Regions from separate parts of the Streptomyces sp. VNUA24 genome, predicted to be linked through region 2. Evidence: riboswitches for the same ligand, from Rfam matches in the RefSeq annotation. Region 2 holds a riboswitch; each other region holds the start of a gene.

Region 1 (5,205 bases), 2.7 Mb from region 2:
AGGAGCTCTCCCGGCAGCTGTTCCCGGCCGAGTCCCGCATGTCGCGGCCCCGCCAGGGCACCGAGGAGACCGTGGAGGGCATCGACTCCGCGGCCGTACGCGCCTTCTACGAGCGGCACGTGCGCCCCGCGACGGCCACCGCCGTGGTCGTCGGCGACCTCACCGGGGTCGACCTCGGCACGCTGCTGGGGGACACCCTGGGCGCCTGGACCGGCTCCCCTGCCAAGCCCAGCGTCGTTCCGGCGGTGACCGCCGACGACACCGGGCGCGTGATCATCGTGGACCGCCCGGGCTCCGTGCAGACCCAGTTGCTCATCGGCCGGGTGGGCGCCGACCGGCACGACCGTGTGTGGCCGGCCCAGGTGCTCGGCACCTACTGCCTCGGCGGCACCCTCACCTCCCGGCTGGACCGCGTCCTGCGGGAGGAGAAGGGATACACCTACGGCGTGCGCGCGTTCGGCCAGGTGCTGCGCTCCGCCCCGGACGGCTCGGGCACGGCGATGCTCGCCATCAGCGGCTCCGTCGACACGCCCAACACCGGCCCGGCGCTGGACGATCTGTGGACGGTGCTGCGCACCCTGGCCGCCGAGGGGCTGACCGACGCCGAGCGCGATGTGGCCGTGCAGAACCTCGTCGGGGTCGCCCCCCTCAAGTTCGAGACGGCCGCGGCCGTGGCGGGCACGCTGGCCGACCAGGTCGAGCAGTACCTGCCGGACGACTACCAGTCGACGCTGTACCGCCAACTCGCCGCCACGGGCACGGTGGAGGCCACCGCGGCCGTCGTGAACGCCTTCCCGGTGGACCGCCTCGTGACGGTCCTCGTCGGGGACGCCGCGCAGATCGAGGAGCCGGTCAGGGCCCTCGGAATCGGCGAAGTCACCGTCGTACCCGCCGAGTAGGGAACCGGGGAGATACCGGACGGCAGGACACGCACGAGTGAGGCCCTGGTGACGGAAGAGTCACCAGGGCCCACTTTTGTCCGTTTGATGGCGGAGGTTGTGTGTCTGACCTGTGGCGTAGTTAACAAATCCTGTGATCCGTTTGTTATTTCGAAGACGGCCCACTTAGCGTCGGTCCGGCTGTTCGTCAGATGTTCGCCGCAGCCGCGGCACCGGACAGTCATCGCCGAGTCCCGAGGCGCGAGCCTGGGGAGCCGGGGACCCACCGAAGTCCCTGGGGTGAATCGGGTGCCCTTCGCGAGCCACGCGAAACGGGGGGCAGCCGTAGGAGACCTTCCTGCTCCGAACCCGTCAGCTAACCCGGTAGGCGAGAAGGAAGGAAAGGACCAGCCACTTCATGGCGTTCACCCGCGCCCCTGGCAAGCACCGCCGTCCCGGCCGTGTGTCGCGCACGACCACGAGGAACGTGGGCGTCGCCGCTCTCACCACCACCGGCGTCATCGGCACCCTGGCCGGCCCCGCGCTCGCCGCGGAGGAGCCCGCCGTCGAGCAGACCGGCCTGAACCAGGTCATCGTCCTCGGTGACACGGTCGCCGACCAGGTCGACGCACAGGCCGCCGCCCAGCAGCAGGCCGCCGAGGTCGCCGAGGTCAAGAAGAAGGCGCAGGAGGAGGCCCGCAAGGCCGCCGCCGAGAAGGCCGAGCAGGAGCGTGCCGCCGCCAAGGAGCGCGAGGAGATCAAGGCCCGCGCCGCCCGTGCGGCCGAGCGCGAGCGCCTCAACACCTACGTCTCGCCGATCACCGGCTCCTACATCTCCACCGGCTACAAGGCCGGCGGCGCCGTCTGGTCCTCCGGCAGCCACACCGGCGTCGACTTCCACGCCGCCACCGGCACGGCCGTCCTGGCGGTCGGCTCCGGCACCGTCGTGGAGGCGGGCTGGGGCGGCGCCTACGGCAACAACATCGTCATCCGCATGACCGACGGCACGTACACCCAGTACGGCCACCTGTCGTCCATCGGCGTCTCCGTCGGCCAGACGGTCACCCCCGGCCAGCAGATCGGCCTCTCCGGGGCGACCGGCAACGTCACCGGCCCGCACCTGCACTTCGAGGCCCGCACCACGGCCGAGTACGGCTCGGACATGGACCCCGTCTCCTACCTGCGCGCGCACGGTGTGAACGTCTGACACCTCGCTCCACGCCTTCGAAGGCCCCGGCTCACGAGCCGGGGCCTTTCGCGTTGCGTGAACCTCTTGTGGCGCGCCTCCTGTCCAAAAAATATCCCTGGATTCCGGTCCGCCATCGGAAATTCCGTCCCGCTGCAATAGAGTCGCTGGAACACGCGTCAATCATCGACGTTTCACGGGGATTAAGGCGGAGGTCGGTCATGCGTATTCCGGCGCATTCGGTATGCACGGCGATCCGGGACGACATCGTCGCGGGTGTCTACGAGCGCGGCAGCCGCCTCACCGAGGAACTGCTCGCCCGCCGGTACGGCGTCAGCCGGGTCCCCGTCCGTGAGGCGCTGCGCACGCTGGAGGCCGAGGGCTTCGTGGTGACCCGGCGCCACGCGGGCGCGTGCGTCGCCGAGCCGACCGAGCAGGAGGCTGCCGACCTGCTGGAGATGCGCATGCTGCTGGAGCCGCTGGGTGCCGCCAGGGCCGCCCAGCGCCGCACGGAGGCGCACCTCAAGGTGTTGCGCGGCCTCGTCAGGCTGGGCCAGGAGCGGGCCAGGAGGGGCACCAGCGAGGATCTGCGCTCCCTGGGCGGCTGGTTCCACGAGACGCTCGCACAGGCGTCCGGCAGCCCTGCCCTGACCTCGACACTCGCCCAGCTGCGGCACAAGATCGCGTGGATGTACGCGGTCGAGGCGCCCGCCGACCCGGTGGAGTCCTGGGCGGAGCACGGCGGGATCGTGGACGCCGTCGCGCGCGGGGACAGCGACCGGGCCCGCACGATCACGTCCCTGCACACCGAGCGTGCCACCGCCGCGCACCGGTTCCGATTTCCGGGCGGGGCCGGCGGGCCCGACCGCCCGGACCGTGTGAGGACTTCGCAACACCCCGTAAACACGCCGAGCCTGCGGCATTAACACGGAAGCCGTATACAAAGAGGCAAGAATTCCGTGGGGCATTATTTCTGCTGCCCGCAGAACGGAAAAGGAACGAAAAGGCGAAGGGCCCGCCCGATAAATCGGACGAGCCCTCCACATGTGTACGGCCGGCCTTTCAGGGCCTTTTTCCGTTCGGGCCGGCCGGTCGCCCGGTGGTTCAGACCGTCTCGGGGAGTTCTTCCAGTCCCTCGGCCACGAGCTTGGCCAGACGGTCGAGCGCGGCGTCCGCGCCCTCGGCCTCGGAGGCGAGCACGATCTCCTCGCCGCCCTGGGCGCCGAGGCCCAGGACCGCCAGCATGGAGGCCGCGTTGACGGGGTTCCCGTCGGCCTTGGCGATCGTCACGGGGATACCGGAGGCCGTGGTGGCCCGGACGAAGATGGATGCGGGTCGGGCGTGGAGGCCCTCGGCCCAGCCGACGTTGACGCGGCGCTCAGCCATGTGATGCTGCCCTTCAGGTGTCTCGGGTGGTGCAGAGTGGTCTGGACCGGGTTGTCTAGACCAGTTTCCCATATGGCGCGACGGAGTGGAACGGGCCCACGGCCTGGCCACGAACCGGCTCTCGCGCTTCTGTTGTGCTTCCCCAGACTGCCCCGCGCCACAGCCGGACGCGAGCCGTACTCTGGGGCCCATGCAGACCTCGTCGGACCGGCACGAGTACCCCGCCCACTGGGAGGCCGACGTGGTGCTGCGCGACGGCGGCACCGCACGCATCAGGCCCATCACCGTCGATGACGCCGAGCGTCTGGTCAGCTTCTACGAGCAGGTCTCGGACGAGTCGAAGTACTACCGCTTCTTCGCGCCGTACCCTCGCCTGTCCGCCAAGGACGTCCACCGCTTCACTCACCACGACTTCGTGGACCGGGTGGGGCTCGCCGCCACGGTCGGCGGCGAGTTCATCGCCACCGTACGCTACGACCGCATCGGCCCCGACGGGATGCCCGCGTCCGCCCCCGCCGACGAGGCGGAGGTCGCCTTCCTCGTCCAGGACGCCCACCAGGGCCGCGGCGTCGCCTCCGCCCTCCTCGAACACATCGCCGCCGTCGCCCGCGAACGCGGCATCAGACGCTTCGCCGCCGAGGTGCTTCCCGCCAACAGCAAGATGATCAAGGTGTTCACCGACGCCGGGTACCAGCAGAGGCGCAGTTTCGAGGACGGCGTCGTCCGCCTGGAGTTCGGCCTGGAGCCCACCGACCGCTCCCTCGCCGTGCAGCGCGCCCGGGAGCAGCGCGCCGAGGCCCGGTCCGTGCAGCGTCTGCTCGCCCCCGGCTCGGTCGCCGTCGTCGGCGCCGGGCGCACACCGGGGGGAGTGGGCCGCGGCGTCCTCGCCAACCTCCGGGCCGCGGGCTTCACCGGGCGGCTGTTCGCGGTGAACAGGGCCCTCGGCGAGGACGAGAAGGACATCGACGGGGTGCCCGCCCACCGGTCCGTCACCGACATCGGCGAGCCCGTCGACCTCGCGGTCGTCGCCGTCCCCGCCGCACACGTCCCCGAGGTCGTCGCCGAGTGCGGGGAACACGGCGTGCAGGGGCTCGTCGTCATCTCCGCCGGGTACGCCGAGAGCGGCCCCGACGGGCGCGAGCGCCAGCGCGAACTGGTGCGCCAGGCACGCACCTACGGCATGCGCATCATCGGCCCCAACGCCTTCGGGATCATCAACACCGCCCCGGACGTGCGGCTCAACGCCTCGCTCGCCCCCGAGGCGCCGCGCTCCGGGCGCATCGGCCTCTTCGCCCAGTCCGGCGCCATCGGCATCGCGCTGCTGTCCCGGCTGCACCGGCGCGGGGGAGGGGTCACCGGTGTCACGGGCGTCTCCACGTTCGTGTCGTCCGGCAACCGCGCGGACGTCTCCGGCAACGACGTCCTGCAGTACTGGTACGAGGACCCGGACACCGATGTCGTCCTCATGTACCTGGAGTCCATCGGCAACCCGCGCAAGTTCACCCGTCTCGCCCGGCGCACGGCGGCGGTCAAGCCGCTCGTGGTGGTGCAGGGAGCGCGTCACGGTTCCGCGCCGCAGGGGCACGCCGTCCGCGCCACCGAGCTGCCGCACACCACCGTGTCCGCGTTGCTGCGGCAGGCCGGCGTGATCCGGGTCGACACGATCACGGAACTGGTCGACGCGGGGCTGCTGCTGGCCCGGCAGCCGCTGCCGGCGGGGCCCCGGGTGGCGATCCTCGGGAACTCCGAGTCGCT
Region 2 (5,205 bases):
AGGAGGCCGGCCTGCCGCACCTCTACTACTCCATGCTGTCCGCGCTCTCCGAGACGCCGGAGCGCCGCATGCGGATGACCGAACTCGCCGAGCGCCTGAAGATCACGCGCAGCCGGCTGACGTACGTCGTGACCAGGCTGGAGAAGGACGGCCTGGTGCGGCGCGAGGACTGCCCGTGGGACAGGCGCGGCAGCGTGGCCGTGCTCACCGACGAGGGCATGACCCTGCTGGAGCGCACGGCGCCGGGGCATGTCGAGACGGTGCGCAGGGCCGTCTTCGACCATCTCGCCCCCGAGCAGATCAGCCAGTTCGAGGAGATCTGCGGGGCCATCGCGGCAGCGATCCAGGGCGGCAGCCCCCTCGCGGCCCCCGGCTCGGACGACCTCCCGTGGCGCCGCCGCGCATGCCCGTCGAGCCAGCAGGGGCAGCAGGGCGAGCCGGGCGGGTCGGGCGAGCGGGACCCGGGCGGGTCGGGCGAGCGGGACCGCGCCTGAGGGGCGTGCGGCACCGGCGCATGGCCTCGCGGCGCATGACGGGAATGTGACGTACCCCCAAATCAGTTGCTTGAAATTTGAAGCACGGGTTAGAGTCACTCCGAGCGTTGTGCTTCAAAACTGAAGCACAACGACACCCCGCACCAGGACCGGAGAACCCGCATGCCCGACATTCCCGCTGCCACCCCGCGTGCCCGCGTCCGGGTGCCGCTGCGTTTCCAGGACGGTTACGCCGTCGACGCCGAACTGGTCACCTTCCACGGCCTGGTCGACGGCCAGGAGCACCTGGCGATCGTCCTCGGGGACCCCGCCCCCGGCACGGACCCCCTGGTCCGGCTGCACTCCGAGTGCCTGACCGGCGACGTCTTCGGTTCCGCACGCTGCGACTGCGGTCCGCAGCTGCGCGAGGCGGTGGAGCGGATCGCCGAACGCGGTGGCGTCCTCCTCTACCTCCGCCAGGAGGGCCGGGGCATCGGCCTCTACAACAAGCTCGACGCGTACGCCCTCCAGGACCAGGGGCTCGACACCTACGAGGCCAACGCGGCCCTCGGTCTGCCCGAGGACGCCCGCGACTACACGGCGGCGGCCCAGATGCTGGGTGCCCTCGGCATCGACGAGCTGGACCTGCTCTCGAACAACCCCGACAAGGCGCAGCAGCTCCGCGACCTCGGCGTGGGCGTCCGTCACCGCGTCCCCACCGGTGTCTTCACCACCGCCCACAACGTCCGCTACCTGCGCGCGAAGGTCCTCCAGACCCAGCACACGCTCCCCCTGCCGGAGCTGACGGGACTGACGGGACTGGCAGGAGTGACGGCGGGCTGACCCCGGCGAGGGTCGCTCCCCTGCCCTCCGTCAGAAGGGCCCTAGCCCACTCGGCCCCGCCGACTGGCCCCGCGCCCCGCCCACGGAAACCCTGTTTCCGTGGGCACGGAGAACGGATGGCGGGTGTGAGGGAGCCGGTCGGGCGGCGGTTCTCGTTCCTCCGTACGCTCACACGCGCCGTCCCGGCCCTGCTGATCACCGTCGGACTCTTCTACGACCACTTCACCCCGCGTGAGTTCACGGCGGTCCCCTTCTTCACCGCCGCGCCCCTGGTGGCGGCCCCGCTCTTCTCGCTGCACGGCACGGTGATCACCGGGATCGTCTCGATCTCCGGGGTCAGCGCCGTGCGCGGCTACTACGGCGACACGGGGCAGGTGGACGCGATCACCGAGATCGCCACGGTGGTCACCGTCGCCGTACTGGCCGTACTGATCAACCGTCTCGTCCGCCGCAGCGACGCCCGGCTCGCCACCGCCCGGGAGATCGCCGAGGCGGCGCAGCGGGCCGTCCTGCCGGTGCCGCAGGAGCGGATCGGCGGGCTGGAGATCGCCGCGCGGTACGAGGCCGCGCAGGCGGGGGCGTCGATCGGGGGCGATCTGTACGCGGTGCAGGACTCGCCCCACGGCGTACGGCTGATCGTGGGCGACGTGCGCGGCAAGGGGCTCGGCGCGGTGTCGGCGGTGGCGGTGCTGATCGGCGCGTTCCGGGAGGCGGCCGAGCAGGAGTCGACGCTCGAAGCGGTCGCCCAACGGCTGGAGCGGGCGCTGGCCCGGGAGGCGACCAGGCGGGAGGCCGCGCTGCGGGACGCGGCGGTGGAGTACGAGGGGTTCGTGACGGCCGTGCTGGCGGAGTTCCCGCACGGGGCCGGGCGCGCCCGGATCGTCAACCGGGGGCATCCCTCCCCCCTCCTGCTGCTCGCCGACGGCACCCTGTGCTCCCTGGACGCGCCGCGGCCGGCCCTCCCGCTGGGCATGGAGGACCTGGGCGCCTGGCCCGACCGCGCGGAGGAGGCCGGGTTTCCGCGGGGGGCCACGCTCCTGTTCCACACGGACGGGCTCTCGGAGGCGCGGGACGCGTGCGGTGTCTTCTACGATCCGATCGAACGTCTGTCCGGGCGGGTCTTCTCCGCGCCGCGCTCCCTGGTGACGACCCTGGCGGACGAGGTGCGCCGGCACACGGGGGACGGTACGACGGACGACATGGCCCTGCTGGCGGTCCGCCGGCCGTGACCGCGGGCGGGTGCGGGGCCGGTGACCGCCTCTATATCACCCAGCGTGGCTGTTCGACCGTTCTCCGTAGACGTGCTGATGTCCCGTCAGAACTTTTGTTACTCCTGAGGCAAGTCAACTCGCCCGTTTTAAACCCCTCATGACCCGTAAAGTCCAGCAGAGGGGCCGGAACGATCATTCAGAACAGCTTGGAATGGAGTACTCACGTCTATTAACGTTCGATAACGCAGCGCGGTCGTCCCAGCCGTCACAAGAGACGGCTCCGTGCTCACGCGCCGAATCCCGCAAGGGAACCGGGGAACCACCACCCTGGGGTGAATCGCACGGAGACCGTCGTGGCAGTCCGCACGACCGGTTTACGCGCGTAGGAGACCTTCCTGCTCCGAACCCGTCAGCTAACCCGGTAGGCGAGGAGGAAGGAAGGAGTACGCCCACGTGGCGTCGAACCGGTCCGCGACCGAAGCCCCAGTCGTGCCGAGCCAACGCGAAGGCGAGAGCCGGACGTTCGGCTACGGCAGCTACAACAGCGACAACGAGGGCCCCTGGCAGGAGTGGAATCCCAGCGAGGACACCCTGCGCCCCGCTCGCGGCCGGCACCGTGTCGCCAAGAAGACCGGTGTACTCGCCCGTGGCGGTCTCGGCCGCAGCTCCACCGTCCTCGGCGTCGGTGTCATAGCCGCCGTCAGCGGCGCCGGCATGGCCAGCGCGCAGTCCGGCAAGGCCCCGGTGTCCATCTCGATGCCCGACATGCCGAACGTCGGCTCGGTCTTCGAGGACGAGGCCGAGGAGCCGGAGCCCGAGGCGTCCAGGACGCCGCTCAGCAGCGCCGGCCTGACCCCCGCCGAGGCCCAGCAGGGCACCGCGGACGCCGGTGAGGCCCTGCGCGCCCGCATCATCGCCCAGGCCGAGTCCCAGCAGGACGCCTTCGACAAGGCCGCCGCCGAGGCCGCCCAGACCGCCGCCGCGGACAAGGCCGCCGAGCTGGCCGCCCAGGAGAAGAAGGAAGCCGAGGCCAAGGAGGCCGCCGCCAAGAAGAAGGCGGCGGAGGAGGCCGCGGCGAAGAAGGAGGCCGAGCGTCTGGCCTCCCTCGCCACGCAGTTCACGCTGCCCACCTCCTCCTACACCCTCACCTCCACCTTCGGCCAGGCCGGCCCCTACTGGTCCTCCGGCTACCACACCGGCCTCGACTTCGCCGCCCCGACCGGCACCCTGATCAAGGCCGTCGGCAGCGGCACGATCACCCAGGCCGGCTACGAGGGCTCCTACGGCTACAAGACCGTCCTCACCCTCGATGACGGCACCGAGATCTGGTACGCCCACCAGTCCTCCATCGGCGTCAGCGTCGGCCAGAAGGTCGCCACCGGCGACGTCATCGGCCGCGTGGGCGCCACCGGCAACGTGACCGGCGCCCACCTCCACATGGAGGTCCACACCGGCGGCTCGGCCAACGGCATCGACCCGGCGGCGTGGCTGCGCAGCAAGGGCCTGACCCCGTAGAGCGGTCGGACGACGAACGACGACGCCGCGTGGGTCCGTGAGGACCGCGCGGCGTTCGTCGTCCCCGGGACCGGCCTCCGCTCGGACGCCTCGCTCCCACGGCTTCACGCGGCGTTCACGCCAGGGCGGAATGCGGGCGTCCGCCGGGCTGGTTGAGGGATGACATGACTTCTCTTCGCAAGCTGGGCACGTCCGACATCGAGGTCTTCCCCCTCTCCCTCGGCGGCAACGTCTTCGGGTGGACGGCCGACGAGGCACAGTCCTTCGCCGTCCTCGACGCCTACACGGCCGCCGGGGGCAACTTCGTCGACACCGCCGACTCCTACTCGGCCTGGGTGGAGGGCCACACGGGCGGTGAGTCCGAGAGCATCATCGGCAGGTGGGTCAGGTCCCGGGGCAACCGGGACGACGTGGTCATCGCGACCAAGGTGAGCCAGCACCCCGAGTACCAGGGGCTGACGGCGGCCAACATCAAGGCCGCGGCCGACGCCTCCCTCGCCCGCCTCGGCACGGACCGCATCGACCTCTACTACACGCACTTCGACAAGCCCGAGGTGCCGGTGGAGGAGATCGTCACCGCCCTCGACGACCTGGTGAAGGCCGGCAAGGTGCGGGCGATCGCCGCGTCCAACATCACCCCCGAGCGTCTGAAGGCGTCCCTGGACTTCTCGGACGCCGAGGGCCTGGCCCGCTACGTGGCCGTCCAGCCGCACTACAACCTGGTCTCCCGGGACACCTACGAGGGCCCGCTGCAGACCGTCGCCGCCGACGCCGGCCTCTCCGCCGTCCCGTACTTCGCCCTCGCCAAGGGCTTCCTCACGGGCAAGTACCGCCCCGGCATCACGGTCGACAGCCCCCGGGCGGCCGGTGCCGGCGCCTATCTCGCGACTCCGGCCGGCACCCGCGTCCTCGCGGCCCTCGACGAGATCGCCGAAGCCCGTGGGGCCGCCCACGCCACCGTCGCCCTCGCCTGGCTCGCGGCCCAGCCGACCATCGCCGCGCCGATCGCCTCCGCGCGCAACCTCGACCAGCTCCCGGACCTGCTGGCCGTCGCCGACCTCACCCTCACCCCCGAGGAGCTGCGGCGCCTGACCGACGCGTCGGCGTAGCCCACACGGCCCCGGCGGCGGGTCCTAGGAGCGGTACGGGTTGTACCCGGGGTA
Region 3 (5,205 bases), 1.3 Mb from region 2:
GCGCAGTTGTACGACCACGGCGCGGACCGGCTGCTCTGGTCCGTCACCCTGGACCGCGAGCTCGCCGAGACCGCGCTCGGCAAGATCGAGGCCGAGGTCGGGCAGGTGTACGCCGCCGTCGACCAGGACGGCGTCGACGGCCTCACCCTGATCGAGCCCGGCTACCTCATGCCCCACCCCACGCTGCCCGCGGTGCAGGTGCCGCGCCGGGACGACCTGTGGTGCGAGCCGATCAGCAAGGTGCTGCTGCGGCATCCCTATCTGTCGGACGACGAGTTGGCGTCGGCGGCGCGGATGGCGGTCGGCTCGCTGGCGACGGTCACCATGTCGGGGCCCGGCACCGTCGAACTCCAGCCGTGCGGCATCACGAAGGCGACGGGCCTCGCCCTGGCCGCCGACCATCTCGGGCTGACCGCGGACCGGACCATCGCCTTCGGCGACATGCCCAACGACATCCCGATGTTCGACTGGGCCGCGTACGGGGTCGCCATGGCCAACGCCCACCCCGAACTCAAGGCCGTCGCCGACGAGGTGACCCTCTCCAACGAGGACGACGGCATCGCGGTGGTGCTGGAGCGGCTCTTCCCGTGAACGGGCTGTTCCCCTGGGCCCGCCGGCCCAGGGGAGCAGATGGAGCAGATGGAGCAGATGGAGCAGATGGAGCAGATGGAGCAGATGGAGCAGATGGAGCGGATGAGCCGCAGGGCTCAGTAGGCGCCGAAGACGTTGTCGATCGAGCCGTACCGGTCGGCGGCGTAGTTGCACGCCGCCGTGATGTTCGCGACCGGGTCGTACGGGTCGTACGGGGTGCCGGACACGTGGTACGCGGCGAACGTCGGGTCGATGACCTGGAGGAGGCCCTTCGACGGGGTGCCCGCGGCGGCGTTGGAGTCCCAGTTGTTGATGGCCAGCGGGTTGCCCGAGGACTCGCGCATGACGTTGCGGTAGATCCCGTTGTACGTGCCGGGGATCCCCTTCTGCGCCATGATGTCCAGCGACTCGCGGATCCAGCCGTCGAGGTTGTTCGCGTAGGTCTTGGCCGACGCCTGCGTGGCCGTGGACGTCTTGGACGCGGTCGACGCCTTCTTGGCCGCGGCCGGCTTGGTGCCGTTCAGCTTCAGCTTCAGGCCCGGGCGGATCAGCGCCGGGTTGTCGCCGATGGCCGCGCGGTTGTTCTTGTACAGCTGCTGCCAGCCGCCCTTGGTGTGGTGCTTGCGGGCGATGGAGGAGAGCGTGTCGCCGGAGACCACGGTGTACGTCGTGGCCTTGGGCACCACCGCGGCGGGCGCGGCCTGCGGGGCCGACTGCACGGAGGCGGCGGCCTGGGCCGGGGCGGCGGCGTTCGCGGTCGTGGCGACCGTGAGCGGAAGGGCCAGCGCGGCCCCGCCGGTGCCGGCGGCGAGGAGGCCACGGGTCAGCGCGTTGCTTCTGGGACGACGGTGTTTGCCTTGTGCGGGCATGCTGAATTCCTCTCCGTCGCCTGCGAGGTGAGCTGTCGGGTTCGGGCTGGAGATGCCCGGCCTCGCACGTCGTCCCGGCGGCCGCTGTGCGTGCGGCGTCCGCTGGGCGTACTGCGCGTGGCTTCACCCCTAGCCGGTCCGAAGGGGGTTCTTCGGACCGACGGCTTACCTGGGTCCCCCGCTCCTGCCGTGCGTGGATGAGTGGTGATGGGTGGGGAGTCCGGGGCGGCGGCAGGATTCGGCGGTCCGTCCGGACGAGGTGTGAACGTATGCGAGAGCACACGATCGGAACAAGTCCTGGTTTGGCGCTTTGGTCCAGTTGACCTTGAGTTTGCTGCGATTCGACCCAAGATCGGCTCTTCGTCTCCTGGCTCAACTTGCCTACCGCAAAGGGAAAGTCGACGGCATGGCGGGCGGGCGTCGCGTGGCGGGCCGGAGAGGGCTGGTGACTCAACTCACGGGAGGAGTCGGGTGAAATGACGGTAAGTGGTAAATCGGTCAACTCGGACCTGGAGGGGCAGGTTCAAAAGGGGCGAAATCGGGACGTGTGGTGAAGGGGATGGTGGGTCCGGGGCGGGCCGGGGGCGGCGGGGGTGCCGGCCGGAGGTGTGGCTGGAGGTGTGGCTGGAGGTGCGGTCGGGGCGCGGAGGCGTTTCCGCGGGGGAGAACGGGTACGCGTCGCGGGTGGGCGCGGGCAGGGGTGCGGGCCCGGGCGTGGGCGGGCGCGCGGGTGGGCGCGGACGGGTGCGGCACGCGCGTCGATGGATATCGGCGTGTATGAGTTGATCAAGAATGGGAGGAGTGCGGTCCCATACCACTCCAGGCGAAGCCGTGGGCGCTCGCGGTGATCGAAAGGTGACCGGATACGCTGACTCGGGTGATGACAGCGACAGATCGACAAACCGTGTCATCGACCGTGAGAGCGACCTAGACCGACCGTGTGACCGTCATCAGACGTCAGCAGACAGGAGAACCCTCGTGACCGTCGTCGAGCCGTTCGGGCTGAGCGCGCGGGACCAGGCTCTCGAAGCCGATGTCCAGGCCGGAATGGCGGCCGTCGAGGAGGGTCTGCTGGAGGCGACCAAGAGCGAGGTCCCGTTCATCCAGGAGGCCGCCCAGCATCTGCTGCGCGCGGGGGGCAAGCGGTTCCGCCCGCTGCTGGTGATGCTCGCGGCGCAGTTCGGCGACCCCTACGCGCCGGGTGTCGTGCCCTCGGCGGTGGTGGTCGAGCTGACCCATCTCGCCACGCTGTACCACGACGACGTGATGGACGAGGCCGAGGTGCGCCGGGGCGTGCCGAGCGCCAACGCCCGCTGGGACAACTCCCTCGCCGTCCTCACCGGCGACTTCCTCTTCGCCCGCGCCTCGCACGTCCTCGCCGACCTCGGTCCCGATGCCGTCCGCATCCAGGCCGAGGCGTTCGAGCGGCTGGTCACCGGGCAGATCCTGGAGACCGCCGGGCCGCGCGACGGGCGCGACCCGATCGACCACTACCTCGACGTGCTCGGCGGCAAGACCGGCTCGCTGGTCGCGGTCGCCGGACGGCTCGGCGCGCTGATGGCGGGCGCCGACGAGACCGTGGTCGACGTGCTGACCCAGTACGGGGAGCGCCTCGGGGTGGCCTTCCAGCTCGCGGACGACGTCCTCGACGTCGCCTCCGACTCCCACGAGTCCGGCAAGACGCCCGGCACGGACCTCCGCGAGCACGTGCCGACCATGCCGGTGCTGCGGCTGCGCGAGCGGGCGGGGCGGCTGGGGCTGCCGGACGACATCGCCCTGTGCGAGCTGCTCGACTCCGACCTGACCGACGACGCCCGCCTCGCCGAGGCCCTGTCCCGCCTCCGCGTCCACCCCGCGCTGGAGCAGGCCCGCCGCGACACGGTCCGCTACGCCGAGGAGGCCCGGTCCGCCCTGGCACCGCTCCCGGAGTGCGACGCGAAGGCGGCCCTGGTGGAACTGTGCGACGCGGTGGTGCACCGGGCCGGTTAGCCCCGCCGCGGGCCACGGGGTCGGTTGGCTGTGCTGCGGGCTACCGGGGCGGTTTGCCTCGCTGCGGGCCACGGGGTCGGTTGGCTGTGCTGCGGGCTGCCGGGTCGGTTGGCTTCGCTGCGGGCCACCGGGTCGGTTGGCTTCGCTGCCGGCCTGCGCGAGGGCGGGGCCTGTCGGGGCCGGCCCCGGTGGGGTGCGGCGGTCGTCGCCGGTTCGCGGTGCGCGGGGTGCGGGGTGGGGTCGGTGGCCGGGCTCCTGGACCCATGCCGGTCGGCCGCTGGCCGCCGACGGGCGTGAGAGACGTGCGCGGTCGACCACCTCGGGCCCCTGGCCGCCCGGCTGCCGGGCCCGGTCCTGCCTCGTCCCGCAGGACTACATCGCGTACACCTCCCGGCTGCCCTGTCCTGCGCTGCCCTGCGCTGCCCTGCCCTGCCCTGCCCTGCCCCGCCCTGTCCTGTCCTGCGCTGCCCGGCCCGTCCTCGGCACCCCACCCCCCAACGGGCCCCGCACCCGTCGTAGGCCCGGCGGTGCCCCTGACCGGTACGGGCCCGCTGTTGTCCCCCGGGCGCCCGCGCCCGTGCGGGGCGGCAGGCGTGGGCCGGTGGTGTCGGGGTACTCCGACCACACCCCCGGCGGCCGTCCGTCCCGCACGACCCCTACGGGTCGGGTGGACGTTCGGACGCGTTGTGTCATCCCGTAGCAGTACGCCGAGTTGAGCCCGGAGTCTGACGCTTCTCCCCGGCCGATTTGGTCAGATGGGTATCACCACTCCTCACCGATTCGGGTGAGAATGGCGGCTCCTAGAAGATGCCGCCGCCGACGACGGAGGTAAGGCACACATGGCACCGTACGAAACCGACGACAGCGCCCGGTCCGGCGACGCCGCCGTGCTCGCGGCCGAGGCCGAGGAGACGCGCTCGGCACGGCGACGCAAGGCCGCGCGGTACGTCGTCCCGGTCACCGTGCTGGGCGTCGCCGCCGCGACCATCGGGCTCGTCCCGGCCTTCGCCGGCTCCGGTGACCCCGATCTGCCGAAGATCAGCGCGCAGGAACTCATCGAGAAGATCGCAGCGTCGGACGTGGAGCAGGTGTCCGGCACGGTGAAGATCACCACGGACCTCGGCCTCCCCGACCTGGGCGGCCTCGCGGAGGGCCTCGTCTCGCAGGCCGCCCCCTCCGGCGGGGACGGCGCGGACGGCGGCTCGGCCGCCGACCCCTCCGCCAAGCTCCTCGAACTCGCCGCCGGCACCCACACGTTGCGGGTCGCCACCGACGGTCCCGACAAGCAGAAGCTGTCGCTGCTGGACGACGCCGCCGAGTACAGCGTCATCCACAACGGCGACGACCTGTGGGCGTACGACAGCGCCTCGAACGAGGTCTACCACGCGACCGACGCCGGCGCGGGCAAGGACCAGCGCGGGCCCAAGGGCGCCCCCGACGGGTCCGAGGACGTGTCGGGCACGCCGCAGCAGCTCGCCGAGGAAGCCCTGAAGGCCGTGGACGACACCACGTCCGTGACCGTCGACGGGACCGCGCGGGTCGCCGGACGGGACGCGTACAAGCTGGTGATCGAGCCGAAGCAGTCCGGTTCGACGGTCGGGGCGATCTCGATCGCGGTCGACGCGAAGACGGGGCTGCCGCTGAAGTTCACGCTCACCCCGGCGAGCGGCGGCTCGGCCGTCGTGGACGCGGGCTTCACGAAGGTCGACTTCGGCAGGCCGAGCGCCTCGACGTTCGACTTCACCCCGCCGAAGGG

What was found. A riboswitch is a leader RNA that binds a small molecule or an ion and turns the genes downstream of it on or off. The one in region 2 is predicted to bind cyclic di-AMP.
Positions count from the first base shown of each region.
Region 1: linked by a shared signal. The riboswitch ahead of PYR72_RS14420 (M23 family metallopeptidase) and the one ahead of PYR72_RS26235 (M23 family metallopeptidase) in region 2 are both predicted to bind cyclic di-AMP.
Region 3: linked by a shared signal. The riboswitch ahead of PYR72_RS20305 (LysM peptidoglycan-binding domain-containing protein) and the one ahead of PYR72_RS26235 (M23 family metallopeptidase) in region 2 are both predicted to bind cyclic di-AMP.

Region 1 covers NZ_CP119143.1:3,458,103-3,463,307, reverse strand. The annotation lists gene PYR72_RS14425 (pitrilysin family protein) at 1-899, shown strand, start outside; cyclic di-AMP (ydaO/yuaA leader) riboswitch at 1,114-1,283, shown strand; gene PYR72_RS14420 (M23 family metallopeptidase) at 1,297-2,085, shown strand; gene PYR72_RS14415 (GntR family transcriptional regulator) at 2,286-2,990, shown strand; gene PYR72_RS14410 (HPr family phosphocarrier protein) at 3,169-3,450, opposite strand; gene PYR72_RS14405 (GNAT family N-acetyltransferase) at 3,641-5,205, shown strand, end outside.
Region 2 covers NZ_CP119143.1:6,120,666-6,125,870, forward strand. The annotation lists gene PYR72_RS26220 (MarR family transcriptional regulator) at 1-494, shown strand, start outside; gene ribA (GTP cyclohydrolase II) at 657-1,316, shown strand; gene PYR72_RS26230 (PP2C family protein-serine/threonine phosphatase) at 1,433-2,545, shown strand; cyclic di-AMP (ydaO/yuaA leader) riboswitch at 2,809-2,970, shown strand; gene PYR72_RS26235 (M23 family metallopeptidase) at 2,981-4,042, shown strand; gene PYR72_RS26240 (aldo/keto reductase) at 4,207-5,151, shown strand; gene PYR72_RS26245 (PrsW family intramembrane metalloprotease) at 5,176-5,205, opposite strand, start outside.
Region 3 covers NZ_CP119143.1:4,796,030-4,801,234, reverse strand. The annotation lists gene PYR72_RS20310 (Cof-type HAD-IIB family hydrolase) at 1-591, shown strand, start outside; gene PYR72_RS20305 (LysM peptidoglycan-binding domain-containing protein) at 708-1,460, opposite strand; cyclic di-AMP (ydaO/yuaA leader) riboswitch at 1,465-1,670, opposite strand; gene PYR72_RS20300 (polyprenyl synthetase family protein) at 2,439-3,449, shown strand; gene PYR72_RS20295 (sigma-E factor regulatory protein RseB domain-containing protein) at 4,289-5,205, shown strand, end outside.